DNA from 2 places in the Bacillus pretiosus genome. Region 1 is predicted to be linked to the other one. Evidence: riboswitches for the same ligand, from Rfam matches in the RefSeq annotation. Region 1 holds a riboswitch; the other holds the start of a gene.
What was found. A riboswitch is a leader RNA that binds a small molecule or an ion and turns the genes downstream of it on or off. The one in region 1 is predicted to bind S-adenosylmethionine.

Region 1 (15,715 bases):
TAACATATTGTTTCAAACACTATGTAAAATCTCGTTCTTTATACTTCATTTCTATCTCCTTACACATAGAAAAAGAGAATACAATAACATATTCTCTTTTCTCAAATATACTTCATTATCTCACAGCCCGTCCTTTTCACAAATAACCATTTTGTTCGCACCATTTATGAAATTGTCCTACGTCTACTCCAACTAACACGATATCCTTTAGCTCTACATCAATGATTTGTTCTCCAATTACAATAGCAAACTGCGATTCTAATTTTGTCTCGCTGTTCTTTACAATTCCAATTCGGTTCCGATGCGGTCCATCTTTTATATATGCTTTTTGTCCTACAATATCAAAGTTCAAGTCTCTCACCTCTTTTATTGCGCTTAAATTTGAAATACGAACTCAAATTCGGAAATTTTCCTTTCCTTGCACTATTTCTCTATATATATGACGAAACAATAAAAGAGTCCTCCCTTCTTTACAATTATTTTTTCTTTGTTTCATTTTTGTGATTGAAACGTAAAGTTTATAATAAAATACACTTGGAAGCGCTTTCTATGTAATTTTTTATGTTATAATATATAAGTAGAACTTCGCAAAGAGGGTTAAAAAAATGAATACAAAAATGATTAAAAAAGTAATTGACGCATTAAAAGTATATGGCTTTCAGAATGTATCATTCTGTGACAAAACGAAACAATTTTTATTTCATAACGAAATGGATATTATGAGCGGCTATGCAGAAATAACATATAGTAGTCAATTTGAAAAATTCAACGTACAAATTCATCCGATTGAAACACATCACCAAGCAGAGTTACAAGAGGTTGAAAGACATATACAGGCCTGTATAAGAAAAGTGGAATATTTAAACGCACTTCTTAGCGGACAAACAAAACTAGATGACAAAATTATTATAATGTAAAAAAAAGAACGTGAGAATATCACGTTCTTTTTTTTACATTATACGTTCATCTTTTCCTTCAGTTGTAATCCTGTAATGGATTCTAATACATCCATTGCTTCTCCAAATGTCATATCAAATATCGTCTTATCCTCTATGTATGGAAATTGTCTAAAGCGCTTTTCTAACATTTTCACGGCGTCCGACGTAAAGTGTACACTATCAATGCCAAATTCTGTTTCAAGAAGAACGATCCAATCTAACACATGAAAACCTAATCCGTTTACGAATGAAATAAGTTTTTCTTCTGGCTGTGAAGATAAGAATACGTGTCGTTCCATCTCATCGAAAAGTTCTTCACCTAAAACTTCTGCTAATTCATCATCATGTTCGCGTTCAATAATCTCTTCATATCCGTAATCATCCACAAGCTCTTCTACTTCTTCACTATCCTCACAAAGCAATTGACTAAGAACGGCCTCTTTCTTAAATTCACTATTTTGTACAACTTCTAAAAAGCTCGTTTCCCATCCATTTTCTAATTTCATATTATATACTCCTTTATATACGTTTCTTATCATCACTGTTCCCAAAAGATCACTTTTATAACCTTTTAGGTCGTTACTATTATTTCACATGATTCATAACATAAGATGCAAATTCAGTTGCATCTCCTTCAAAAATATTTATTTCTGGCAAATGATAGAACGTTGTTTGAAGCGGGTTTCTTTCATGATATACATATATCTTTTTCTCTAGCGCAATCGCCATTCCAAACTCTGTATGGCTCCCGTTTCCGCCATCTAATATAAGTAAAAAGACATCCGCTTCTTTAATAGCATTCTTTTCTGCCTGCCCAATTTCTCTTAATTGATCTTGATTCACTGCTCTTTCGTTTCTTGTCCAATCATATGTATGGTGCCATCCTGCATGTTTCAGTTCATTTGCTATAGAACGTACAAGATGTTTATTTTGGAATCCTGAGGCGACATAAAAATTCATTTATATACACTCCTTCATTATGTACGGGAAACTCCTTTTAGCGTTACTTGCTATAAACATAATAAAGAACGACTTCAAAAAAAATCCCCATCTTTAAAACTTATTTGCGTTTAAATGATGGGATTCTTCATGCTCTTCTTTTATTTTCTTCTTTTTATAACTTTCATCAGCTAACATTTCTAGTTCAGCTGTTATTTCTGATTTTTCAAGCTCTCTTTCTTGCGAAAATTTCCTTGAAATATAAACAATAACACTACCAACGTACAACACAAAGCATATAATAAGTGCAGTATTTTCATAGAGACTTAGCTCCAACACAGTCACTCCTAATCCATTCGTATTTTCACGCTTCATTAATTGGAATTTCCCTACTAATCCATTTGTTATTGTAACATAAAAATATCAATCCTTGGAATCTTTCATCCTACTAAAAAAGACATGATTGTTTCATCATGCCTCTGAAATATGTTGAATGATTGTTTGAATTGCTTCTTTTCCATTATATTTTTTTAGTGCTGTTTTATACATCTCATTATTTTGATTTAATTCTTCGACATGCTTTATAAGTGATTTCACAGTCACATCTTCCTCATACAATACGGAAGCATATCCTTGTCTTTCAAAAGACTCTGCATTTAGTATTTGATCTCCACGACTTGCAAATTTCGATAGCGGAATTAAAACCATCGGCTTTTGCAATGTTAAAAACTCAAAAATGGCATTAGAGCCCGCACGTGAAATAACAAAATCTGTTATCGCTAATATGTCTGGCAGTTCCCCATGTATATATTCAAATTGTTTATATCCTTCTTTATTTTGTAAGCTTTCATCAAGATTACCTTTTCCGCAAAGATGAACAATTTGATATTTTTTCAGAAGTTCTGGTAACGCTTCTCGAACCGTTTCATTAATTTTCTTTGCGCCCAAACTTCCTCCCATAATTGTAATAACTGGCTTTTTACGTGAAAAACCTAAAAACACTAAACCTTTTTCACGATTTCCCTTTAGCACTTCTTCACGTACAGGAGATCCTGTATAGATTACTTTTTCTTTCGGTAAATGTTTCGCAGCTTCTTCAAATGTAACAAATATTTTCGAAGCGAAACGGAGCGCAATTTTGTTTGCTAGTCCTGGCGTCATATCAGATTCATGTAATAAAACAGGGACTCTATTTAGCCAGCCTCCAATTACGACTGGTACAGATACGAAACCACCTTTTGAAAAAATCACATCCGGTTTTAGTTTTCGAATCCTTACATACGCATCCATAACACCCTTCATTACAAGAAAAGGATCTTTTATATTTTTTAAATCAAAATAACGACGTAGCTTTCCACTTGAAATACTATAGTACGGAATGCCTTCCTTTTCTATAATCGTTTTCTCAATCCCTTGATGAGAACCAATATACGAGATATCCCAATTCTGTTCTTGTAAATGTGGAATGATGGCTAAATTAGGTGTTACATGCCCTGCCGAACCGCCACCTGTAAAGACTATTTTCTTCATACGTCTCCCCCTTCTACACTATAATACACTAAAATATCTTGCCTCAGGGTGAGAAAATACCATAGCCGTCACAGATGCTTCTGGCTCCATCATAAATCCTTCTGTTAATGAAATACCTATTTCTTCTGGATGAATAAGGCGAAATAACTTTTCTTGATCCGCAAGTTCTGGACATGCTGGATAACCGAAAGACACTCGTATCCCTCTATATTTCGTACGGAAACGTTCTTCCATCGTCAGTTCTAGTGAATCTGGAATACCCCAGCGATCACGAATGAGCATATGTGTTTTTTCAGCAAGACCTTCTGCTAGTTCAAGCGCTAACGATTGGATCGCATGGCTGCGTAAATAATCACCCTTCGCCTTCCACTCTTCAGCAATGTCCCGAACGCCTTCCCCAACCGTAACAGATAGGAAAGCAACATAGTCCATCTCATCTCCAACTGGTCGTAAATAATCACCTAAAGTACGATATGGTGCTTTTCCTTGTCTTGGGAATGTGAAACGCTCTATAACACGCGTATGATCTTCTGGATCATATATTACAATGTTTTGTCCGTCACTTTGCGCTGGGAAAAATTGATACACCGCTTTCGGTTTTAACCAAAATTGTCCTTCCTGCAATAATTCATCTATTAAATCATTTAATTCGTGTGCTCTCTTATCTCCCTCTCGCAAAAGCTTCTTCACATTTCCTTTTAATCCAAGGTGATGTCCAAGTAGCATTTGTCTATTTAAAAATGGAGCGAGATGTGCAACTGGAATATCACGTAATACAATTCGTTTTGTTGAATCAGGTATCATAACCTCTGCCTTCGCTAATGGCTCAATTACTGCTGGAATTTCTACTTTCTTCTCCTCTTTTTTTACGATATGAAGATGACGCTCTTTTTTATCTTGTTTCATCTTCTCACGCTCTTCTTCTTTTTGAAGCTTATTAATAATATCAAGACCAGTCATCGCATCACTCGCATAACATACGAGCCCTTTATATGATGGTGAAATACGATTTTCTGTAAATTTTCTCGTTAACGCTGCCCCGCCTACAACGATTGGAACATCAATATTTGCAGCTTTTAAATCTTCAGCAGTCGTTACCATTTGTTGCGCTGATTTTACTAATAAACCAGAAAGACCAATAATGTCAGGCTTCTTTTCTTGTACTTCTTGAACAATTCGATCCGAACGAACATTGATTCCTAAATTAATAATCTCATATCCGTTATTCGATAAAATAATTTCAACGAGGTTTTTCCCAATATCATGTACGTCACCTTTAACAGTTGCTAATAATACTTTCCCCTTTTTCGCACTCTCGCTAGATTCCATATGTGGCTCTAAATAGCTTACGGCAGCTTTCATACTTTCAGCACTTTGCAATACTTCGGCAACGATAAGCTCATTATTATTAAATAATCGTCCCACCTCATCCATTCCTGTCATAAGTGGGCCATTAATAATATCCAAAGGTTTTCTTCCTTCTGTAAGTGCAAGGCTTAAATCTTCTTGTAGTCCTTGTTTCGTACCTTCTACAATGTAATTTGCCAGCCTTTCATCAAGAGTTAATGTTTCTTGGGTAACGACATCTTTCTTTTTTGCCGCGCGATAAAAATTTGTAAATTCTTCTAACGTCTCTTGCGTCGTTTCAAAAAGTAGTGCATCAGCAAGACGTTTTTCTTCCTCTGGAATTGACGCATACCGTTCTAATTTTTCCGTATTCACAATTGCGTAATCTAATCCTGCTTTCGTTGCATGGTATAAAAAGACGGAATTTAATACTTCTCGGCCAGCTGGTGGTAAACCAAAAGATATGTTACTTACACCTAAAATCGTTAAACACTCTGGCAAGGCTTCTTTAATAAGGCGAATTCCTTCTATCGTCGCTGCCGCTGAACCAATATATTCTTCATCACCTGTACCTACAGGAAATACAAGTGCATCAAAAATAATATCTGACGGGCGTATACCATATTTCGTCGTCAATAACTCATAACTTCTTTTCGCGATTTCGAGTTTTCGTTCTGCACTAACCGCCATACCATCTTCATCAATTGTTCCTACAACAATAGCAGCACCATATTTCCGAAGAAGCGGCGTCACTTTTTTAAATCGTTCTTCTCCATCTTCTAAATTAATTGAATTAATAACAGCTTTTCCTTGAATATAAGTAAGAGCTCGCTCCATCACATTTTCATCTGTTGAATCAATCATAATTGGTACTTTTAACACTTTCGTAACTTCTGCCAAGAAGTTTTCCATATCTTCTATTTCATCGCGATCAGGATCTGCCATACAAATATCAATAATATGAGCATTTTTCTTCACTTGCGCTCTTGCGACTTCAGCAGCCTCTTCAAATTTCCCTTCTGCTACTAATCGTTTAAATTTACGTGACCCAATAACGTTTGTTCTTTCACCAACAAATAATGGTCTCATAGAGTCATCATATTGAAGTGCCTCTAATCCACTAACCCCGTGTCCAGCTCTTTCGTGGTGTTCACGTGGATTAAGAGAAGCTAACGCGGATTTTATTGCTTTTATATGTTCTGGTGTTGTGCCACAACAACCACCGATAATATTAACCCATCCTTCTTCAGCAAATCGCTTCACTTTTTCAGCGAGAGAAGATGGAGATTCATGATAATGTCCATCTTCATCAGGAAGACCTGCATTTGGATAACAAGAAATGTAACACTCCGACAACTCAGATAGTGAACGAATATGGTCTCTCATAAACTCCGGACCGGTCGCACAGTTTAATCCAACAGATAATGGCTTCATATGTTCTACTGATAAGTAAAAAGCCTCAATTGTTTGCCCGGCCAGAGTCGTTCCCATCGGTTCAATCGTTCCTGAAATCATAATAGGTACAATTTTATTTAGCTCATCAAAAGCTGCTTGAATTCCAATATAAGCAGCCTTCACGTTACGCATATCTTGACTCGTCTCAACGAGTAATACATCTACGTCGCCATTCAATAAGCCTCTAGCCTGCCGTGTATAGGCTTCAATTAATTCTTCAAACGTCACACCACCTGTAACACTAATCGCTTTCGTTGTTGGTCCCATTGCTCCCGCAACATATACTTCCTTCCCGCTTGCTTTGACCGCTTGCTTCGCTAAACGTGCTGCCTTCTCATTTAATTCCTCATCTAAATGAGACAACTCATAATCACTTAATACAATGTTTGTCGCCCCAAATGTATTTGTTTCAATAATATCTGCTCCAGCTTCAATATAAGCTTTATGAATCTTTAAAATGACATCAGGCCTTGTTTCTACTAAATATTCATTACAACCTTCGTACTCTTCTCCTCCGAAATCTTCCGCAGTTAAGTCCTCTTGCTGGATCATTGTTCCCATTGCACCATCTAATATTAAGATGTTATTTTGTAATTTTTCTTCTATACATTTCATCAATTAATACCTTCTTTCACTTCTTGCTTTTCTCTCACATATTTAACAAGATGTTCTGTAATTTCATATTTTAGAAATGGTGTAATAAGATAAATGCCGTTAAAATATTTCATCGCCGCATCGATCAATTCTTGTGAAATGCGAATCCCTTCTTCAATTGCTGCCTCTTTCGTTTCATGTCCATCCATTCTCTCCCTTATTTCTTCAGGTAGAGTAATACCCGGTACCTCAAAATGAAGGAAATCTGCATTCCTTTTACTTATTAATGGCATAATCCCAATAAAAATAGGTTGTTCCAAATGCTTTGTCGCTTCATACACTTCTTCAATTAACGCGATATCATAAATTGGCTGAGTTAAGAAATATTCCGCTCCAGCATCTATTTTCCGTTCCATTCGCTTAACCGCTGCTTTTAAATGTCTTACATGCGGATTAAACGCACCTCCCACTGAAAACCTTGTTGCTGGACCAATTGATTTCCCTAAAATCGAGCGCCCGTCGTTCATTTCTTTAATCATTTTAATGAGCTCAATAGAGGACAAATCATATACAGAAGTGGCACCTGGAAAATCACCAACGCGTGCTGGATCCCCAGTTAAAGCTAACACCTCTTCCATACCTAACGCTGATAGGCCTAGTAAATGAGATTGTAGTCCGATGACGTTATGGTCTCTACACGTTAAGTGCGTCAATACCGGAATATCGTGCTTCGTTAATAATGCCCCCATTGCCATATTCGAGATGCGAGGCGATGCTAATGAATTATCTGCTAGAGTAATAGCATCTGCCCCAGCTCTTTTCAATGCTCTTGCGCCTTCAAAAAATCGCTGCGTATCTAACGTTTTCGGTGGATCTAATTCCACTACTACTGTCGTTTGTTTTTTTGCTTTCTCTGCTAATGTGACATGAGCTTTTGAACGTTTCTCGTGTGTATGAACTACTTTCGGTCTTTGAATCGTATCCTTTTCTATTACAGGTGTAACATTTGCAATTGCACGTTTCATACTTTCAATATGTTCTGGAGTCGTGCCACAACAACCACCTAATAACCGAATACCTTGCTCAATAAATTTCGGTGTCATCGCTTCGAAATAAGCTGGACTTCCCTCATATACGTAACGTCCCTCCACATAATTTGGGAGACCTGCATTCGGATATGCTGACAAGTAGCCATTTTGCGGAATCGATATCATTTTAAAAGCTTCCGTCATGTGAAGTGGCCCTAGTTGACAGTTCAATCCAACGACATTTGCACCGTAATCTAAAAGCTGTTTTAATATTTCATTTACATCATTTCCATTTTGAGTTGTACCTGCCTCATGCAATGCTAATTGAGCTACAATTGGAATATTCGTTTGTTTTCGTAACACCTGAACAGCATGAAGTAATTCAAACTCATCATAGAAAGTTTCTAATAGCAGTCCATCAACCTGTTCTTCTAGTAATGCACTTGCCTGTTCCAGTAACATAAATTCTCTTTCCATATCAGTTGTCGTAACAGCTCCGATATGTTTCATACCACCAATTGTTCCTAAAATTGCATTTCTGTCTGTAACAGATGCTTTCGCCAGTTTTACTGCGGCTCTATTAATTTCAGTAACTTGATTTTCTAAACCATAAATACGTAATTTCGCTTCATTTGCTCCGTACGTATTTGTTTGAATCACATCAGCCCCAGCAGCTACATATTGCTTATGAATCGATATAATTAAATCTGGATCAGATATATTCAATTCTTCAAAACTACTTTGCAAACCATGTGAATGTAATAACGTCCCAACCGCACCATCACCTATTACAATTCCTTTTGATAATAAATCTAGTAATTTCACAAATCTCCCTCATTTCTATCAATATAAAAACCCCCTCTTCACTTTGAAGAGGGGGACATAATTGTTCCTCCTCTTATTATGCAAAACATTCGTTTTGCAGGTATTAGCACCGTTTCAAACATTTCGTTTGAAGGTTGCTGGGTTTCACAGGGCCTTTCCCTCCACCGCTCTCAATAAGAGTTTGTCTTTATTATTTTATTTATGTAGCTAAAAGGAAATACGTTCCCCTTTTAACAATGTTTGTTAATTTTTTAATAAATTTAGCATGCACAAATGCAAAAGTCAATGACACTTGCGGAAAAATAAAAATTATTTAAAATAAAGTTGCAATTCAATTATCTTTTGTTGTAAAGTTAAAAACATAATAAAAATTTCATACGAACATTCTTATCTAGAGAGGTAGAGGGACTGGCCCTATGACGCCTCAGCAACCATTAACATTTGTTAATAAGGTGCTAATTCCAGCAAATTGTGAAAGATTTGACAGATGAGAAGAAGACTCTATTCAAACCGAAAGCCTTCTTCTTTAGAAGGCTTTTTTTATTTTACCCCGCTATTTGAGGGCAGTAAGATTCCCAACTCAAAATTCAGCTGGAACAAAGAAGTTAGGTGGGAATCAACTGCCCGTAAAAGCCCGATTGGTGAGGGCTGATAATCAGTGGGGGATGCCCCCCTCACTTATTAAAGTTTCACTTTACATTCACTTAATTGTTAATTTAAAAAGGAGGAATTTTCACATGTCAACTATTGAAACAAAACTAGCACAAATCGGAAACCGGAGCGAAACTACAACAGGAACTGTTAACCCACCTGTTTATTTTTCAACTGCTTATCGTCATGAAGGAATTGGTAACTCTACTGGCTTTGACTATTCACGAACTGGCAATCCAACTCGTGGTCTTTTAGAGCAGGCAATCGCAGACTTAGAATATGGTGAACAAGGTTATGCCTGTAGTTCAGGGATGGCAGCTGTTCTCCTCGTCCTCTCCCTATTCCGTTCTGGAGACGAACTTATTGTATCCGAAGATTTATACGGGGGCACTTATCGATTATTTTCTGAGCACGAAAAAAAGTGGAATGTTCGATGTAGATACGTAAATACACAATCTATTAAACAAATTGAGCAAGCTATCACAACTGAAACGAAAGCTATTTTCATAGAAACTCCAACTAATCCGTTAATGCAAGTTACTGATATTGCCGCTGTCGCAACTGTAGCGAAAAGACACGGACTACTTCTTATTGTAGACAACACATTCTATACGCCTTATATACAGCAGCCATTAACAGAAGGTGCCAACATTGTACTTCATAGCGCAACGAAATATTTAGGGGGACATAACGATGTCCTAAGCGGACTTGTCGTTGCAAAAGGAAAGGAACTTTGTGAGGAAATCGCTCATTATCATAATGCCTCTGGTGCGGTCTTAAGTCCATTTGACTCATGGCTATTAATTCGTGGTATGAAAACGTTAGCGCTTCGCATGAGACAACATGAAGAAAATGCAAAAGCAGTTGTTGCTTATTTAAATGATGAAGACGGGGTGACAGATGTATTTTATCCTGGAAGAGGTGGCATGATCTCATTTCGTCTGAAAGATGAAACATGGATTAATCCATTCTTACAATCTTTATCCTTAATTACATTTGCTGAAAGTCTTGGTGGTGTTGAAAGTTTAATGACGTATCCAGCAACGCAAACACACGCTGATATTCCTGAAGAAATCAGAACAGCAAACGGTGTATGTAATCGTCTTCTGCGATTTTCCGTTGGCATTGAAAATAGTAACGATTTAATTCAAGACTTAAAGCAAGCCATTAAACTTGTAAAAGAAGGTGTAAGAATATGAGTTATTCTATAGATACACTCTTACTGCACAACCAATATAAACATGACTCACAAACAGGAGCTGTTAACGTTCCCATCTATAATACATCAACATTCCACCAGTTTGATGTAGATACGTTCGGAAAATATGACTATAGTCGCTCTGGTAATCCAACTCGTGAAGCTCTTGAAGATATCATTGCTTTATTAGAAGGAGGAACAAAGGGATTTGCCTTCGCATCAGGAATTGCAGCGATTTCTACTGCATTCCTCCTTCTTTCACAAGGCGATCACGTACTCATTTCAGAAGACGTATATGGAGGAACTTACCGAATTATAACTGAAGTGCTCTCCCGTTACGGTGTGTCACATACATTTGTTGATATGACAAATGTAGAAGAAATAAAGCAAAACATTAAGCCAAACACAAAACTCTTTTATGTGGAAACACCCTCTAATCCACTTTTAAAAGTGACAGATATTTGTGCTGTTTCTAAACTTGCAAAATCTATTGACGCCCTTACTTTTGTTGATAATACATTTTTGACACCACTATTCCAGAAACCACTTGATCTTGGTGCCGATGTCGTTCTTCATAGTGCCACAAAATTCATTGCCGGTCATAGTGATGTTACTGCCGGATTAGCGGTTGTAAAAGATGCCGAACTCGCTCAAAAACTTGGATTTTTACAAAATGCATTCGGCGCTATTTTAGGTCCTCAAGATTGTTCTCTAGTACTTCGCGGTCTAAAAACATTGCATGTACGTCTTGAGCATTCAGCTGCAAACGCCAATAAAATTGCACATTATTTACAAGAGCACACTAAAGTTAAAAATGTCTATTATCCTGGCTTACAAACACATCTTGGATTTGATATTCAACAATCTCAAGCTACATCAGCCGGAGCTGTCCTATCTTTCACTTTACAATCAGAAGACGCACTCCGCCAATTTTTATCAAAAGTAAAATTACCTGTCTTTGCAGTGAGTTTAGGAGCTGTCGAATCGATTCTTTCCTACCCAGCTAAAATGTCACATGCAGCACTGTCGCAAGAAGCTCGTGATGAAAGAGGGATTTCTAATTCATTACTTCGGTTATCTGTCGGCCTTGAAAATGTTGACGATTTAATATCCGATTTTGAAAATGCCCTTTCTTATGTAGAAGAACCTGTCAATGCATAGAACGAACAGAAGATATGAAATTAATTTTTCATATCTTCTGTTTTATGCCATTAAGTATATTTTTTACTTTTCGTATAGTTCATAAAAAAACGAAAGAGCACCATCTATTTCTAAATAATGAATTAATTGATATATTAAGAAGTAAAAAAGGGGCAAAAATAATGGATACTTGTGCAGATGTTTTAATCGTTATCGATTTACAAAATGGAGTATGTTATAGCGAAGAGCATTTATTCGATTTACAAAATTTACTTACAAAAGTAAATAAAAGAATTTCTTCATACAGAAAATCAAATAAACCAATCATTTTTATTCAACATTGTGATGATGATTTAGTACCCGAAAAAGAACTTTGGGCTATTCATGCTGATCTAGATGTTCAGGAACAAGATTTTTTTGTAAGAAAAACACATGCCAATTCATTTTATAAAACAAACTTGAAAGAGATTTTAGAACAATTATCTGTACACCGTATTGAATTTTGTGGTGCCCAAACAGAGTACTGTATGGATGCTACGATTAAATTTTCCCATGGACTAGAATACGAAAACTTCATGGTACAGAAAGCAACCTCTACGTTAAATAATCCATTTATGTCCGCAAAAGAGACAATTGATTTTTATGAAAATATATGGAACTGCAGATTTTTAAAGCTGATAAAAGATGAAATCTAGAATATATAACTAATGTCTTGGTAATTCTAAAATTTATCAGCTATACTCAAATATTTTGTTATCACCATAAAGAAGCTGACTACATTCAGCTTCTTTTCTTTTAACCTGTTTTATATTCTATATATAACATTATAATTCCTTTTTCTTATTATTTTAAAAATTTTGTATATTCATTTGAAAGAATAAGAAAATCATGATAAAATTGTGTTACAAATATATCTATATCTTTCAATTTTTAAAACGCATTAAAATTTTCACCCAAAAATGTCATTTTACAAAACCATGCAAATTTATCTACTTTATTTACATCAGGGTCTCTTTTCTTACAATTTCTTTACTTTAGGACTTTTTTTCTGCAACAACTGTTTTCTTTTCTTTAATTTTTTGGTATGTATAGTATGGTATAACAGCTCACACGGAGGTGGAAAAGAACATGTTAGAAACCTTTCAAAAAGAAATAGAACTATATGAAAGCAATGCAGAATTATTGAAAGTACTTGCTCATCCTGTTCGCTTATGTATTGTAAAAGGATTAATTGAACGTGGTCCAAGCAACGTTTCTACAATGTACACTGGCTTAAATATGCCACAATCTACAATTTCACAGCATTTAGCAAAATTAAAAAGTGCTAAAATCGTTTCCAGTGAAAGAAAAGGATTAGAAATTTATTACAAAGTAGAAAACGAGACAATCATTCAACTCGTTCGCGTATTATTAGGTTAAGAGCTCATAAACAGAGAAAAAGGGCGTATTTTATATTTTTCATCTCATATCTTTAATATAAATATATATCATGAGAGAAAATATATGATGCTACATAATTAAAAAGTCGTATTAAAAAACAAGACACAGAAATATGCTGTGTCTTGTTTTTTTATATTTTTAAATACTGATCCAAGTGTAACTGTTGCATATGTTTCGTATGTATCACAACATCAAATGCACTCCCTAATCCTCCGCTCAAAATCATAGAACGAACTGCACGATTTTGTTTTTGAGTTTCAGAAAAAGGATTTCGATCTTGGTGACCCGTAAGCTGATCTAATATTCCTGCTGCTAACAAAAACTCAGATTGCTTCTTATGCCATACTATATTCATGCCTTGCAGGCTAAACATCTCTTTCAGCTCGTCCCAATGAATATGAGTAGTAAGATCCATTTCACCTGGATGCGCTAAAGGATTACGGATTAACTTATGCTCGTAATATCCTCGTAAACTTCCTTCTTGATGTGCAGGATGCATCCATTCTTCTTTTGTGTATCCATAATCAACGGTAATACATACACCTCGTTGAAACCATTTCGCAATTTCTTCTATATATTCTTCCATCGCAAGTGGCACTTCAAAACGCTGACCTTCAGCAAGATGAATATTATATTTCAATAAGTATCGACCAATACTTTTCTGTAGCGGTCTACATACTTCTGCGAGTTTCCCTTCCTCTGTGTACGTAACACGTACTTCATACAATATTCCATTTCTCTTCTCAATTACTTCAACAGGAAATGCATCAAATAACTCATTCGAAAAAAGAATCCCTTCGAACGATTCTCCCATTTCACTATGCGACGTATAATACGACACATTAGAAAACGAACAAAGATTTTTCTGCTGTAAGTTTCTATGAAAAGGGCTCATTTCAATCATTGAATAGTTTAAATCAATAAAGGTTTCTGGAGATACTTGCTTCCACTCTTGTAAAACATCATAGGCAAACCTTCCTGTTCCCCCACCAATCTCACAAATATTCGGAGCAACTTCACCATTTTCAACAAGACGAATAAAAAATTTAACAAATGTTTTTGCAAAAACAGAGGATACGTTGCTACTTGTAAAAAAATCCCCTTGTCTTCCAATTTTTTCACGTTCCTTCATATAATAGCCATGTCCCTCTGTGTACAATACGAGGTTCATATACGTACTATATGAAATTGAATAATCCTTCTCTTTCTCCATCCATTCTTTTAAAATGAGCTCCATCTCCATACTAGCTCCTTACTGTAAAAATGGATTATTTTCTTTTTCAAAACCAATGCTTGTTTCTGGACCATGTCCACATAGCACCGCTGTTTCATCTGGTAATACAAATAATTTTTCTTCAATACTTCCAATCAATTCAGCAAAACTTCCACCGGGTAAATCTGTTCTTCCGATGCTCATTTGGAACAATACATCACCAGAAAATACAGCATTCGCCTCTTTACAATAATAAGAAATACTGCCTGGAGAATGTCCTGGCGTCTCAAAAATCTCAAAATTAAATGAACCAATTGCTAATGCACCTTCTGCATCAATAATATGATCTGCTGGTTTTGCTGTAATACTGCGATTCATCATAAAAATTTGAGAGCCATTTACAGTTGCATCGCCTAACCAATCTGCTTCTTCTTTATGTACGTACACAGGAATATGAAAAGCGTCTCTTACCGCGTCAACAGCACCAATATGATCAAAGTGAGCATGTGTTAATAAAACAGCAAGTGGCTTTAATTGTTCTTCTTGTAAATATGTAACGAGCTTCTCTCCTTCGTGACCAGGATCAAAGATAATACACTCATTTTGATCATTCGTTAAAATATAAGCATTCGTTTGTAATGGGCCTAACGGCATTTGTATCCATTTCATATGAAAATCTCCTCCAATTATTAAACTTACTTTCAATGATACAACATTTTTTTCTCTTAGGAAAAGAAAGGATGCTATCTCGACAATCATTTTTAAAACATGTACAATATAAAAGAGTTAATATTCTAAAAACTCATATTGAGGAATGGGTAGACAGAGGAGGATATTGTATGGGCCTTGTTATTATTTTTGCGCTAGTCACTCTGTTAGCTGTATTCGCTACGCTTAGAACTCTTCGCGAAAAAAACTTATTCGCGGGCGGCTTTGCAATTGCAACTGTACTCGTTTTCGGATGGTTTACGATCATGACTGTTCTATATAACGGGTACCCACCAGCAGCTTAATTCATTTACATGTTATTCTTCATCAAGATTTCACACAAAAAGAGGAAGGGTTTCCCCTTCCTCTTTTCATATTTCACAACTTATACCATCTTCGCTTCGTATTTGTGCTTTTTTACAAGCCAAGCTCCTCCGATAACACCTGCATCATTACCAAGTATTGCAATCGCTAACTTTGTGCTCTTTACAGCACGTGAGAAAGCATATTGCTCGAAATAACGTTGAATTGGCTCTAATAGTGCATCTCCAGCTTTAGACACGCCCCCGCCAATAACAATTTTCTCTGGGTTCAACGTACTAGCAAGGTTCGCTACAGCTAACCCTAAATAAGAAGCTACTTTTTCTACTACTTCGCCTGCTAGCTCGTCACCTTGTCCAAGTGCTTCAAACACATCTTTTGATGTAAT
Region 2 (15,715 bases), 480 kb from region 1:
CAAAAGTAGTTCCCTTCCAAATTGCTAACGCTTTCGGCTCACCGAATCGACTCGACATACCGCCTGCTAATACAATTCCAGCATACTTACTCATTGGCGATGCAGCTCAAATGTAATATGACCTAATTCCGGTAAAATTAATTTATTCATCGCAAGGCGAACTGCTCCGCTCGATCCTGGCATCGAGAAAACTACTTTGCGCCCAATTGTACCACCAATCGCTCTACTTAACATTGCGCTGCTTCCGATATCTTCTAAATAACTAATCATACGGAACAGCTCACCAAATCCGACAATTTCTTTATGTAATAACGCTGATACTGCTTCAATTGTGACATCGCGTTTCGTAATACCAGTACCGCCATTTGTTAATACAACATCTACATCTTCCTTATGATAACCAGCTAACACCGCTTGCTGAATACTTTCTTTATCATCTTTTACAATTTCATAAGAAGTTACTTTATGTCCCGCTTCTTTTAACAATTCATGTAATAGTTGTCCGCTCTTATCTGTCTCTTCCGTACGTGTATCGGAAATCGTCACGATCTTACAACGCACTTCTTTTGGAGCTTGTTTTTTATGTTCAGTTACACTCATTTTTCATCTTCCCTTTCATTTTATTGTAAAATTATGTATGAAGCAAAGAATTCAACATGATACAATATAAGTATGTTTATCCATATAAAGGAGCTTTACATGATTCAAAATATGAAACGATCCGTACCCATTATACCATTCCTAATTATATTATCCCTTTTTCAATGTATCGCTTACGGGTTCGATATTAACTTTTTAAAATTGTATGTACTTTTGCCTGATGGTGGTATTCGTTACTATTTGACTAGCACATTAATTCCTCTCGTACTTGCCTATATAATAGATTTTATTTTTAAACGTTCTATCTCTAAATAAGGAGGTCTACATATTATGGAACTTTATAAAAAACTAACAACAACATTCATCCTCTTATTCGTCGCTTCCATTACTGTCGGCTTTTCTCTAAAAGGCGCAATTCCATACGCTACATTAGTAAGCATTATATTCGCAACACTATTTTTACTATGCAGTGCCTTTTGCGCGGGTAAAGCACGTCAAATGAAAGGTTGATTACATATGTTCCAGAAGAAACCAATCCTTTGTAAATCATGTAAAAAAGAAATACAAACGTATGAAAAAGCATGGATTCATATGCCCTTTCCAGCAAATAGTATGACGAATATGAAAAAGTATATTGAGCTATACGGCGAAGTGTATTGTAGCTCATGTATTCAAATTGGAAGTAAAACAAAATAAAAAAAGCTTTGCGCTCACGGCGCAAAGCTTTTTTTCATATATTATAGACCAGCTTGCTCTTTTAAAGCTGCAGCTTTGTCTGTACGTTCCCATGTTAGGTCTACATCAGTACGTCCGAAGTGGCCGTAAGCTGCTGTTTGTTTATAAATTGGGCGACGTAAGTCTAGCATTTTAATAATACCAGCTGGGCGAAGATCGAAGTTGTTACGAACTAGTTCTACTAGTACGTCTTCAGATACTTTACCAGTCCCGAATGTATCAACTGAAATTGATACTGGTTGTGCTACACCAATTGCGTATGCAAGTTGTACTTCTGCTTTGTCAGCAAGACCAGCTGCTACGATGTTTTTCGCAACATAACGAGCTGCATATGCTGCAGAACGGTCAACTTTCGTTGCATCTTTACCAGAGAATGCACCGCCACCGTGGCGAGCGTATCCACCATAAGTATCAACGATGATTTTACGTCCTGTTAAACCAGCATCACCTTGTGGTCCACCAATTACGAAGCGGCCAGTTGGGTTAATGAAGAATTTCGTTTCTCCATCCATTAATTCTGCTGGAACTACAGCTTTAATTACATGCTCTTTTAAATCGCGATCGATTTCTTCCCATGTAACATCTGGATGATGCTGTGTAGAAATTACGATTGTATCTACACGTACAGGTTTACCATTTTCATCATACTCAACTGTAACTTGCGTTTTTCCATCCGGACGTAAGTATGATAATGTGTCATCTTTACGTACTTCAGTTAAACGGCGAGCTAATTTGTGAGCAAGCGAGATTGGAAGTGGCATTAATTCTTGTGTTTCATTACATGCGAAGCCAAACATTAAACCTTGGTCTCCCGCACCAATTGCCTCAATCTCAGCGTCAGTCATTAGACCTTCGCGTGCTTCTAGCGCTTGGTCAACACCCATAGCGATGTCAGCAGATTGCTCATCGATAGATGTTAAAACTGCACAAGTTTCTGCATCGAATCCGTATTTTGCGCGTGTGTAACCAATGCCTTGAATTGTTTCACGAACGATTTTTGGAATATCTACGTAAGTAGAAGTCGTAATTTCCCCCGCTACCAATACTAAACCAGTTGTTACAGTTGTTTCACAAGCTACACGTGCATTTGCGTCCTTTGATAAGATCGCATCTAAAATTGAATCAGAAATTTGGTCACAAATTTTATCTGGATGTCCTTCAGTTACAGACTCAGATGTGAACAGATGACGTTTTTTTGTCATGTGGTAAACCTCCCTACAGTAATTGTATATATTGTACGGAACTCATCCTTAATTTGCCACAAACTGCGACATACATTTATTCTCCCACACAAGCATACAGAAAAACCTTTCCTACTTTACATAGAGGAAAGGTTTAATTTGCTACTTGCATACTGCTTTTTGCCCTTTGCTCTTATCGTTCGAGACCGTTAGCCTCGCACAGGTTTTAGCACCTATTCACCTGTATTTACCACTACAAGTGAGGTTGCTGGGCTTCATCGGGCCTGTCCCTCCGCCAGCTCGGGATAAGAGAGTATCCGTCCCAACCTATACTAAAGAAATGATATTCATTTGTCAATTAATATTCACATTTTCCTGAAAGTTTTTCTCAATACGCCTGGAATGAAATATTAATAAGGAAATAATACATTCACACAAACAAAAAGAAATAAATAGTATACATTATTTATATAATTGTGTTATACTCTTGTTGGGGATTACGAGAAATATTTCATTAAATGAAAAGGATGGTATATAAATATGAGTACTGTGAATGTCCAAATTGGTTTACACGAATTATTGAACGGAAGCAATGCACAGATTCAACTAAGTGTTCCGCAATTAGTGGAAAAAGTATTAATGCGAAATGAAGGGAAATTAACTTCTACTGGTGCCGTTTCTGCTTCAACAGGAAAATATACAGGACGTTCTCCTAAAGATAAATTTATTGTGAAAGAAGCATCGGTTGCTGACAAAATTGCTTGGGGAGCAGTGAATCAACCGATTTCTGAAGAACATTTTAATAAATTATACACTAAAGTTTTAGAATACTTAAAAGAAAAAGAAGAGTTATTCATCTTCAATGGATTTGCAGGCGCTGACCGCAATTACCGCCTACCAATTCAAGTTATTAACGAATATGCATGGCACAATTTATTTGTACATCAATTATTCATTCGTCCAACTGAAGAAGAATTAACAACTCATGAATCAGAGTTCACAATTGTTTCTGCACCGAATTTCAAAGCTGATCCAGCTGTTGACGGTACAAACTCTGAAGCATTCATTATGGTTTCATTCGAAAAACGTATCGTACTAATTGGTGGTACAGAATACGCTGGAGAAATGAAAAAATCAATCTTCTCTATTATGAACTTCTTACTACCTGAACAAGATATTCTTTCTATGCACTGCTCTGCAAACGTAGGTGAAGAAGGTGACGTAGCACTATTCTTCGGTTTATCTGGAACAGGTAAAACAACATTATCTGCTGATCCACACCGTAAATTAATCGGTGATGATGAGCATGGTTGGTCTGATAACGGTGTATTCAATATTGAAGGCGGTTGCTACGCAAAATGTGTAAACCTTTCTCACGAGAAAGAACCACAAATTTTCGATGCAATCAAATTTGGATCTGTTTTAGAAAACGTTATCATTAATAACCAAACGCGTATCGCAGACTATAACGATACTACTTTAACAGAAAATACTCGTGCTGCATACCCTATGCATGCGATTGACAATATCGTACTGCCAAGTGTTGCTGGACACCCAAATACAATCATTTTCTTAACTGCTGATGCATCTGGCGTATTGCCTCCAATCAGTAAGTTATCAAAAGAACAAGCTATGTATCATTTCTTAAGTGGTTACACTAGTAAACTAGCAGGAACAGAGCGCGGCGTTACATCTCCGCAAGCAACATTCTCAACTTGCTTCGGTTCACCATTCTTACCACTTGATGCATCTCGCTATGCTGAAATGCTTGGTGAAAAAATCGAGAAACACGATGCGAAAGTATTCTTAGTAAACACTGGCTGGACTGGTGGCGAATACGGCATTGGTAAACGTATGAACTTAGGTTACACTCGTGCAATGATTCAAGCTGCATTAAGCGGCGAACTTGCGAAAACTGAAACAGCTAAACATGACATCTTCGGTCTTGAAGTTCCACTTCACGTACCAGGTGTACCTGACGAAGTGTTAATGCCTGAACAAACTTGGGCTGATAAAGCTGCTTATAAAGAGAAAGCAATCGAGCTTGCGAGCGAATTCAAAGAGAACTTCAAAAAGTTCGACAGCGTTTCTGAAGATATTATTAACTTAGGCGGTCCAATCGCTTAAGTACAAACTTTCTGTTGGAATACCCCTTTTACTCATATGAATAAGTGCCGTGTAACCGTAAAGTTCCGCGTACTCACCGACAAAACCCAATGCGGCTTTACGGTTATACACACTTACATAAAAAAGAAGCTTACGTTTTTAACGTAAGCTTCTTTCTATATCTTATCTCTTCATCTATGACTTAGTTCGTAAAATTACATACCAACATCCAAATTTTACAGAAAATTCATTTTATAATCATTCATTATTATTTTTTTATGATACAATTTACATATACAGGAAAGGATGAGGCCTATGGAAAATTTTTCTCGTACAGGAAAAATTTTATTCAGTTACGGAGCGATCCAAATGTTTTGGGGACTTGTGATGCTTAACGTTAATTTATTTGAGCATACAAATGAAACGATAAAATATATTATTCTAATTACCGGAATAATTTGTTGTATTATATCCACCTTTTTTAAAGAACATAAGAGTCATACTAATATGTGATTTCATGTTAGCTTATAGGAAGCAGAAACCTGTATTTTATGCAAAATTATGCTTCCTATTGTAACTCCCCCTCGCCGGACCCTCTATTCCATCTAAAAAGAGGCTTTTTATCTTTTTAGCCCTTTGTTAATTCTTCCTCATCTTTCATACTATAGTAGCCTAAATTCACAACGATTAAGAAATAACCACCCAGAATCCCTACTGCAAATGCCCACATAACCATGTGGTGCTCAATTTCGTACATAATAACAGCGCCCAAAATGGCAGCTGCAAAACGATTAAACATACCGAGCATCGGTGCTTTCGTTTTCTTTACGATACTATCTCCAAGCTTCTCAATTCGTCTCCCTAAAAGCCAAACACAATACATACTTACGATAAGTCCAATTCCAGCACCTAGAAAATGAGCTGAAAACGGTGTTAACATCCATCCTAGCAAAAGAAAACCTAGTAAATAATACGATTGAATTTTAAATGATCTTAATGACATACTAATCATGCTGTTCTCCTCTTCAGTAATTTTTATCTATCCAACAAAAGCTGTATAACTCATTTCTTTCGAGTTCATACTACTTAAAATTCATTTCACTCAAATTAAAAACAACATAAACAGTATGTTTATGTTGTTTGAATGTTTTCAGGAAATAATATTATACAAGATTTCAAACATCATATTCTCATAATTTGTGACGTTTTTCCAAACATTTTTCGTCCATTTATGAAAAAAGTGATATCAATCTATGAACATACGGATATGATGTAATAAGTACACAAATAAAGGGGGCGTCTAATGATTTATTTTTTAATGGCTCTCATTCACCTCATTATCCCTGCACTTATTGGACTTTCATTGTATTGGTACACGAAAAATCATAGTATTTTCTACGCTGTCCTCGGTGTTCTTCTTCCAGGTATTATTCTTATCACACTCTTCCGTATTCCATTTTTAAACTTAATTCCACTTATTACTGCTATCTTATTTCTCGTCTTCTTACCAAAAATAAAAAAATAGGAAAGCAGATCATAGATGATCTGTTTTCCTATTTTGATATAGGTTCCCCCGCAGTAGAATGAATTTTTACTTTCTCCGATTTCACAAACCATAGACCGAAGAAAATAATAATTCCACCGATTATTTGTTGAAATGATACATATTCATTTGCCCATATAGCTGCAAATAAAACAGCTACAAGTGGCGTTATATACATATATACCATCGTATGTGACGCGCCAATTTTTTGAATACCAACATACCACATCACTAAACCAAATACTGTTACAAAGAAAATGGAATATAGTAAAGCGAATAGTGTCATTCCATGTGTAATGTGAAATGGCATTATAAATACATGTGGTCCACTTAACAATAAAAGCGGAATCGCGCCAACTAATGCTGACCATGCGGTAACACGTAGTGCTGAATATTTTTTAATTAATGGACCTGCTAAAACAGGATAAAGCCCCCAGCATATTGATGTAATAAGTCCAATTCCGTTACCATAAAAAGAACTAGCAAGCGAATGCCCTGCTACTAAAACTAATGCGGCACCACCAAAGGCAATTATAGAACCGATGAGCTTTCGAGAAGAAAACTTTTCTTGTTTCAAAAAAATAGCAAATACAGTTGTAAAAATAGGTGAAATAGAAATGAGTAAAGAGGCATTTGTAGCGGACGTATATTTGACAGTTTCCATAAATAACGTTTGATACAGTACAATACCTACAACACTAACGATGATTAATCTAGGTATATCCTTTCGTTCCATATAAACCGACTTTTCAATAAAAAATGTAAGGAGTAACATAAGCGGTGCCGCTGATATCATCCGAAGTGCAGTAAACTCAATTGCTGTAAATTCTAAAAGTCCATATTTAGCAATCGTAAAATTAATCCCCCAAATAATAACGACTGCTAAAATTAATAACTCAATCCCCCATCTTCTCATGCATATCCCCTCCGCAAATAAGATTATACAGAAAATTCAATCACATGTACATTTCATTATGTGAAAAAATCTTTGTATTGTATGGAGAGGTTTGCTTTGTTTGGTACATAAACTTATATCGACGATTTTTCGAATATATCGACTTATCAACAAAAAACGAAAATAATAGTACCTTATATAATAAAAAGATGGTCCAAAAATATTTTGGACCACCTTTTCTTTCTTACACTCGAACGTGTAACTTCATATTTGGATTATAAAATTGGCTTGGGCTCTTCAGCTGAAAAGTTCCTCCAACTTCATGCCAATCAACTGTTAACTTATCATCCATAAATACAAGCTTTGTGCGATCTGCGATAAAATTCATTGCGCTAGATTCGATATCCACATCGCGCTCATCTTTTTCTGCTACAGCTACTAAATCGATAATTCCGCTCATTACACAACCGCAACCTTCATTATCGTAAAATAACTTTATATATTTCGCTTCATTTGGAATCGTATCCATAATCTTTTTATATGCTGCTTCTGTTACAGTAACGTACATATGTTAATCTTCATCCTCTCTTCTCATATCCTTCATACATTGTACCACCATTTTCTCTTAAATTTATATACAGAAAATTAAGACTAATATACAATGTATGTAATAAAGGAGGTTGTATCACTCATGTTCAAATTACTGCGATACCCCATCTTCTTAGGCCTACTCGGTAGCTTTTTTATTTCTAGCGGAATGCTATTACAACATATACTTCCTTATTCTCCTTCTATTGGTTGGATTTTAGGCTTTATTTGTTTCCTAACCGCTTCTTATTTTGCTATGAAAAAATAAGAATCACTTTAAGATTTATTTGCAGCTTAATTTTGACTTGGGTGTTACTTTCGGCCCACAAGAGAAACGTTGGCTCTATAACGATTCAACTCTCCTCTATATTTTAAAATCTATACACAATACGATTGAACACACAAAAATATAGAATTCATAATATGTATATAGTGGTTCTATTTTTAAAACTAGTTTTTCAAAATATAGAAAGGAGAACATACATGTACCCACGTAATTGTTTTAGTTGCGACGGCAGACGCAATAGTAGTTCTAACGGAAACACCGGGCCCACTGGTAGCACCGGACCTACTGGAAACACTGGCTCTGCCGGCATCACTGGACCTTCCGGGAACACCGGACCCACTGGTAGTACTGGACCTTCTGGCTCTGCCGGGCCTTCCGGAGCTGGTTTCCAAAGTACTACCGCCTTTAGTCTAGCAGCCGCCCCCACCTATAAAAAAGGACAAGTTGTCACTTATACGAGCAGCGGCTATGTTGTAAAAAAAGATGCACCTCAAGGATTTCCGAATGTATCTCCAGATTATATCGTATTAGTAGAAAGCGGACCTACTGGAAACACTGGCAGTACTGGACCTTCTGGCGGTACCGGACCTTCCGGCATCACTGGACCTACGGGGAATACTGGATCTACTGGTAGTACTGGGCCTACGGGGAATACTGGATCTACTGGCAGTACTGGGCCTACGGGGAATACTGGACCTTCTGGCAGTACTGGGCCTACGGGGAATACTGGACCTTCTGGCAGTACTGGGCCTACGGGGAATACTGGATCTACTGGCAGTACTGGGCCTACGGGAAATACTGGACCTTCTGGCAGTACTGGGCCTACGGGGAATACTGGACCTTCTGGCAGTACTGGGCCTACGGGGAATACTGGATCTACTGGCAGTACTGGGCCTACGGGGAATACTGGACCTTCTGGTAGTACCGGACCTACTGGCATTACCGGGCCTACTGGATTTACCGGGCCTACTGGCATTACCGGGCCTACTGGCATTACCGGGCCTACTGGATTTACTGGTTCTACTGGCATTACCGGGCCTACTGGATTTACCGGGCCTACTGGATTTACCGGGCCTACTGGAACTGCAGGTAGTGCATCAGCAAAAAGTATTGTTTTTCAAGGAACAAATGCTGGTTTTCAACGTATAGCGGGTTCTCCTGGCATTGACTCCAATGTTATTCCATATGTCACTGCTGGAGACGGTAGTGTAGTTGGCTTTGCTGCATCTATAAATGTAAATAACTTACCTGCTGCTGTTTATACGATTGATATTTGCAGGAATGTCCCAACAAACCTCACTGCCCCTACTTCCAGTTACATTTTAACTACTATTACCTTAACTACCACGGACAAAATTACCGGAACTATAGTATTTTCCATTAAACCGACGGATACTGGATCAGGACAAATTCAAGTATTTAATCCTACTCCAGCCGTAGGTCCGGCTACTGTAACTTGGACTAGCATTACAACTGGAAACCCTGTTTCAAGAGGGGATGCTATATCTCTTTATATTAACCCTGGAATTACTGCCAGTGCTGTATATTCTATTTTTCTAATCACTAATATTTAGTTCCTTCTTAACAGTAATTTATTTAACAAAAAAAGGAGATCACTCTCAAATAAGTAATCTCCCTTTTAAAAATTTTTTCATTACATTGGCAATACAATCTTCACAGTCGTTCCAACCCCAACTTCACTTTCAAAACTCATTTTACCGTTGTGGTCTTTAATAATTTTTTCTGTAACTACTAAACCTAAACCTGTTCCCGTTTCTTTCGTTGTGTAAAAAGCTTCATTTAACTTTGGAATTTTGTCTTTTGGAATACCGCAACCTTCATCCTTAACTTGAACAATGATTGCATCTTCTACAGTCACTTTAATCGTAATCGTTCCGCCAACTGACATTGCTTCAATCGCATTTTTAATTAAATTAAAAAATACTTGCTTTAATCGTTTTTCATCGCATGTAATCGATGGTATGTCTTTACTATAAATACCTTGTATGTGCACTCCTTGCTTTAAAGCAGGCTTTCCCATAACTCGAATAACATAAGCGATAATTTCTTCTATATTATGAACTTCTGATTCTAGTGATTTAGATTTCTCAAATCCACTAAGTTCTGTAGCGATTGTATGAATTCGCTCTACTTCTTGTTTCATAATATCACTATATATTTTATCCTCAGGATATTTATTTGCTTGCTTATTAACAAATTTATCTAAATTAGCTAGAGGTCTTCTAATTTTGTAACCAATAACTGTAGCCATTTTCCCAACAGTTGCTAGCTTTTCTGTTTGTTGTATTTCTTTATCCATCATCTCAAGCGTACGAACGTAAGATTGAAACCTTAAAAACATAATCCAACATATAATAGTAAATACGCTATATAATGCCATCGGGATTAAAACGAGTGACGAGTGAATAATGATTCCTATAAGAGCGTATTTCCCAACAAGTATACCAGTAACTAACCAAAAATACCTTTTGTTCACAAAGAGTGGGGCAAATAAAATAAAAAATCCTTCTACTATATTCCCACCATCAAACTCAGCATCACTACCGTAGTAAATCATAAAATTATGGATAAAATCTAATAGGTTATATCCAATTAGAATAATATATTTCACTGCAAATGGATTCTTCCATTTCATGAAGTATACTCCAATACAAAACAAAATCACCATTAGAAAATAAAGCCATAAACCTAAACCATCTTCAAATTGTCCTACTCCTTCTTGCTCTCCTCCTATTAAAGGTACAATAAATTCGTAGGCAAGATCGTATACAAAAAATATAATGAAAAATAAACTTAAAAATATTTTCAGTGCCTTCATTTCTTCATTTTTAAATATATCGTCTTTATTCATATCGTAACTCCTAGCTTTTCTCCCTCTTGGATTTCATTATTTCCACGTTGCTTCGGGAGCATAATATCTATTCTAGTTCCAATATCTCTTTCACTTGAAATATGTAATTCACCAAGATGCTGCTCAGTAACAAGCCGATTCGCTACAGTAAGTCCTAGGCCAATTTTATCTTGTTTCGTTGTATAAAAGGCCTCTTTAACACGAGCTAAATTTTCTTTCTTAATACCGTAACCATTATCAATTACACTTAGCATTACATAATCTTGTCCTTTGTTTTCTAACCGTAACTCTAATGTGCCACCTTGCTCCATTGCCTCCAGAGCATTTTTTATGACATATAGAAAGACTCCTCTTATTTTCCGCTCATCACATTCAACTTCTATCGTCTTTTCTTCCACATTAGAAATAAACTGGACGCTAGATTCATTCATTTTTTCGCGAACAATTTTTACTGCTTGTAATGCAATTTCACCTATATTATGTTTCTTATAAACAGAAGGTTTACATGTAGCAACTTCCATTAACTCACTTATCATATTATTCATATTTTCTATTTCAAAAATCATCTGTTCGTAAATAGGGTCCTCCTCATGCTTCTCTCGTTGTAATTGCGTAAACCCTTTTAATGAAGCAAGTGGATTTTTAATTTCATGTCCCACTGTCGCTGCCATTTTTCCGATTACTGCTAATTTTTGTGATTCACTAGCAATCTTAATACTTTCCTTTACCGCTGAAAGGTATTGTATAAATCGATTTAAAATGATGTATGCCGCTATTAATACGAGTGTATACATAATGAGGAACATAAATCCTTTTACTTCCTTTAATACGAATAAATAAATAACATATTTCCCTACAATTGTCGAAAGTACAAACACAAAATATTTTTTATTTAAAAATATAGGTACAAAGAAGATGAAAATAATTTCTATTATATTTACTCCATCAAATGCCGCCTCATTATAAAGCATATACGAAAGTATATTAACGATTTCTATTCCTATGTATGCAAATACACATGCATATTTAACAAGGTTCGCTTTCTCTTTTTTTATTAAATATACATTCACACCGAGTATTGCAGTTCCGCAAATAACTTGCCATAGTATGCTATGTCCCATATCCGTTAATGATTTATTTTCTAATACGATTGCATAGAAAATTTGGTATGAAACAACAATGACATATAGCACCCATAAAAAAATTTTTGCATTCCTTTCTTCTTCTTTATATGATAGAAAACTTCCTTTCACTTCAACACCCCTTCAAAATAATATCTCGAAGAATACCATTTATTATAATAAATGATTTTCATAGACAAACAAAGATAAATCGAACATTTGAGGAAAATCATCCCAATAAAGCAAAGTATCTTCAGGCTATATAAGCATAAAAGCTATAAACAATAATACGTATATTATGGGAGGTGTTTTATGTGGACGGCAAAAAAAATAAAAAAACAGAACAACTGGAATCCTTCACGCGTGAGAATGAAGGAAAGAAAATGACGACAAATACAGGTGTTACCATTTCAAATGATGAAAATACTTTAACCGCTGGTGATCGTGGTCCTACCCTTCTAGAAGATTTCCTAATGCGAGAAAAGCTTGCTCATTTTGACCGTGAACGAATTCCTGAAAGAGTCGTTCACGCACGTGGATATGGTGCACATGGTATATTCGAGCTATATGAATCTTTAGAAGAGCTAACAATGGCCCACTTTTTACAAGACCCTTCAAAAAAAACACCCCTTTTCGTTCGCTTCTCTGAAGTAGCCGGATCAAAAGGGGCGAATGAAACAAATCGAGATGTACGAGGGTTCGCCGTTAAATTTTATACAGAAGAAGGAAATTTTGATTTAGTAGGAAACAATATTCCTATTTTTTTCATTCAAGATGGCATTAAATTCCCTGATCTTATTCACGCCCTTAAACCTGAACCGCATAATGAGATTCCACAGGGACAAACAGCACATGATACATTTTGGGACTTCATCGCCAATAACCAAGAATCGGCTGCGATGATGATGTGGATTATGTCTGATCGTGCCATTCCAAGAAGTTTTCGAATGATGCAAGGGTTTGGCGTTCATACATTTCGCTTAGTGAATAAAAATGGAAAGTCACAATTCGTAAAATTTCACTGGAAGCCGAAGCTCGGCATTCACTCATTAATTTGGGATGAAGCGCAAAAATTAGGTGGTGCTGATCCAGATTACCATCGCCGTGATTTATGGGAAAATATTAATGCTGGAAACTATCCTGAGTACGAACTTGGCATTCAAATTTTAGAAGAAGAGGATGAATTTAAATACGCTTTCGATATATTAGATGCGACGAAAATTTGGCCTGAAGAAGATTTCCCCGTTAAAATCATCGGGAAAATGACATTAAATCGCAACGTCGAGAATGTATTCGCTGAAACGGAACAAGTCGCGCTTCATCCGGGAAGTATCGTCCGTGGTATTGATTTTACAAATGATCCGCTCTTACAAGGTAGGCTCTTTTCTTATACAGACACTCAATTGGCACGCGTCGGTACAAATTATCAAGAATTACCGATTAACCGTCCGATATGCCCATTTCACAACAATCAAAGAGATGGTGCATCTAAATATATAATCGACAAAGGAAAAATTGCTTACCATAATAATTCCTTAGCAAATAACACTCCTTACACTGTCCCCGGTACAAAGGGTGGGTTCGTTACATATCCTTCTACTGTATCAGGGCATAAAACGAGAGAAACAGCCGCTAGTTTCAAAGATCATTTCTCTCAAGCACGTTTATTTTGGAATAGTATGAGTAACGTCGAAAAGGTTCATATTATGCAAGCCTTCTCCTTTGAATTAGGAAAAGTAAAAAGTAAATCGGTCCGCCAACAAGTCGTAACTATGATTGGGCATATTAGTACTGAATTAGCTACGTTAGTCGCTGAAGCGATCGGAGCAAAAGTCCCAAATATTCAAGAATCGGGCGTTACGAAATCATCGCCAGCACTCAGTATGGCAAATACGACATTTAGTCCTAATACATTACGAGTAGGTGTCATTGTTGCAAATGGATATGACGGACAAAACGCGCAATATATACTAAATCAATTCAAACAAGTTGGGTTGCAGCCAGTAATTGTTTCCGAGCGATTAGGTATTGTGCAAGGAACGCAAAATGTACGTTGGGACGTGAATGACACTTTCTTAACGGGATCTTCACTTCTTTATGACGGGCTACTTCTTATTGGAGGAAACCTTGATGAACTGTTTCTTAATAAAGCGAGTTCATTTGTCGTAGAATCATATAATCACTTTAAGCCAATTGGTGCCTTTCAAAATGGATCTACCGTTATTCAATCTTTAAATATTGAAGGAAAGCCTGGCGTCCTAATAGAACAAAACCCTACGCAACTTGCAAATAAATTTATTAAAGCCATGACGAAACAACGCTTTTGGGATAGAGCATATGAATAGGTTAGGGGGATAATTTATGTTTGTTACCGTCGAGAAAGATGTGCATATTTTTGTGCAAGACGTTAATCCTGGACCCGGTAGTAAAACCGTGTTTTTCGTTCATGGCTGGCCTTTAAATCATCAAATGTACCAATATCAACTCAATGTGTTACCACAGCATGGTTTCCGCTGCATCGCTATGGATATACGAGGAAACGGGCAATCTGATAAACCATGGACTGGTTACACATACGATCGTTTAGCAGACGATATCGCCATTGTTCTCGAAGCACTTCAAGTAGAAAATGCTACATTAGTCGGTTTTTCAGTAGGTGGTGCTCTTTCTATTCGGTACATGTCCCGCTATAATGGCCATCGTATTTCTAAACTTGTATTAGTCGATGCTGTTTCCCCCTCTTTCGTTAAAAATCAAGAATCGCCCTATGGTGTCCCAAAAGAACAAGCAGATACCCTCATTAATCAAATGTATGCCAATATGCCAAAATTTTTAAATGATGTATCTTTATCATTTTTTAATAGAAACTTAGGATCTGCTACGTTAGAATGGTTTTCTTATCTCGGTATGCAGTCTGCTTCCTACGCTCTCATCAAAATATTGCAAGCAGCCGCAAATGAAGATGTAACGAAAGATTTAAGTGAAATTAACGTCCCAACAAAAATATTCCACGGTGTTCACGATCAACTTATCCCTTACAAAAGCGCTGAACTCACGCAAAAGCAGATTAAAAATTCTCAGTTACATCCTCTTACAAATAGCGGTCACGGCTCTCCAATTGATCAAGCGGATGAATTAAATGCAGAACTTATAAAGTTTTTGCATTCATAAAAATCTATACCAAATCGCTTCAATTGGAACGCATTTTTTGAAAAGATTAAAATTCACATATTTCTCACAAATCAATCAATAAAACGATTACATTTTCATTTATACTAAATGTACAGGTAATACTCCCTAAACCCAGCTTGTCTGGTTACCCCGTTAAATACTATAAAAAAAAGAACTTGTATCGTTATACAAGTTCTTTTTGTTTGTTCTATTTAAAAAGTATATCTTTACTATACTGCTTTCCAGCAAGTAAATCATATTGGATCATTTTATATTGCTCTAACATTTCTTTTTGTTTCTTTGTTAAATCTGTTATCTCTTCCCCATCTTTATTAACCTTTAACTCATCTCTAAGAACCGGTATTTCTTTATGCATTTCCGATAAAAATTGATAAAACGGTGATTGATTTAGTCCTGCATAATCAAAAACAAGATTAGAAAAATAAATTGGACTTACTAAACCTAAATTGTCATTTGGCAAATCAAAATTTGCATACATTAACAATGGTGTTTCTGACATAATTAATCTTTCTCTTACCGTCTCTTCATTTTCTATATATCCTGCTTCTTTATAAATAGATTTATTAGTTCCTAACATAGGTAAATGATCTCCAAAG

Region 2: another riboswitch for S-adenosylmethionine. It lies ahead of metK (methionine adenosyltransferase); the one in region 1 lies ahead of ACU8YW_RS21250 (bifunctional homocysteine S-methyltransferase/methylenetetrahydrofolate reductase).

Annotation. Positions count from the first base shown of each region.
Region 1 covers NZ_CM129593.1:4,120,715-4,136,429, forward strand. The annotation lists gene ACU8YW_RS21215 (DUF3912 family protein) at 137-352, opposite strand; gene ACU8YW_RS21220 (hypothetical protein) at 606-917, shown strand; gene ACU8YW_RS21225 (hypothetical protein) at 956-1,444, opposite strand; gene ACU8YW_RS21230 (nucleoside 2-deoxyribosyltransferase) at 1,524-1,898, opposite strand; gene ACU8YW_RS21235 (DUF3966 domain-containing protein) at 1,992-2,252, opposite strand; gene murG (undecaprenyldiphospho-muramoylpentapeptide beta-N-acetylglucosaminyltransferase) at 2,349-3,407, opposite strand; gene metH (methionine synthase) at 3,426-6,824, opposite strand; gene ACU8YW_RS21250 (bifunctional homocysteine S-methyltransferase/methylenetetrahydrofolate reductase) at 6,824-8,656, opposite strand; SAM riboswitch class I at 8,727-8,836, opposite strand; SAM riboswitch class I at 9,041-9,150, shown strand; gene metI (cystathionine gamma-synthase/O-acetylhomoserine thiolyase) at 9,394-10,506, shown strand; gene metC (cystathionine beta-lyase) at 10,503-11,666, shown strand; gene ACU8YW_RS21265 (cysteine hydrolase family protein) at 11,828-12,340, shown strand; gene ACU8YW_RS21270 (ArsR/SmtB family transcription factor) at 12,774-13,064, shown strand; gene ACU8YW_RS21275 (class I SAM-dependent methyltransferase) at 13,216-14,328, opposite strand; gene ACU8YW_RS21280 (MBL fold metallo-hydrolase) at 14,338-14,967, opposite strand; gene ACU8YW_RS21285 (DUF2759 domain-containing protein) at 15,138-15,311, shown strand; gene glcK (glucokinase) at 15,392-15,715, opposite strand, start outside.
Region 2 covers NZ_CM129593.1:4,596,020-4,611,734, forward strand. The annotation lists gene ACU8YW_RS23720 (molybdenum cofactor guanylyltransferase) at 1-94, opposite strand, end outside; gene ACU8YW_RS23725 (MogA/MoaB family molybdenum cofactor biosynthesis protein) at 91-600, opposite strand; gene ACU8YW_RS23730 (hypothetical protein) at 700-915, shown strand; gene ACU8YW_RS23735 (hypothetical protein) at 931-1,110, shown strand; gene ACU8YW_RS23740 (hypothetical protein) at 1,117-1,296, shown strand; gene metK (methionine adenosyltransferase) at 1,338-2,537, opposite strand; SAM riboswitch class I at 2,707-2,828, opposite strand; gene pckA (phosphoenolpyruvate carboxykinase (ATP)) at 3,057-4,643, shown strand; gene ACU8YW_RS23755 (hypothetical protein) at 4,938-5,135, shown strand; gene ACU8YW_RS23760 (ATP synthase subunit I) at 5,251-5,634, opposite strand; gene ACU8YW_RS23765 (hypothetical protein) at 5,926-6,147, shown strand; gene ACU8YW_RS23770 (DMT family transporter) at 6,176-7,081, opposite strand; gene ACU8YW_RS23775 (iron-sulfur cluster biosynthesis family protein) at 7,305-7,628, opposite strand; gene ACU8YW_RS23780 (hypothetical protein) at 7,752-7,916, shown strand; gene ACU8YW_RS23785 (collagen-like protein) at 8,132-9,508, shown strand; gene ACU8YW_RS23790 (ATP-binding protein) at 9,589-10,806, opposite strand; gene ACU8YW_RS23795 (ATP-binding protein) at 10,803-12,059, opposite strand; gene ACU8YW_RS23800 (catalase) at 12,242-14,272, shown strand; gene ACU8YW_RS23805 (alpha/beta fold hydrolase) at 14,289-15,098, shown strand; gene ACU8YW_RS23810 (LTA synthase family protein) at 15,307-15,715, opposite strand, start outside.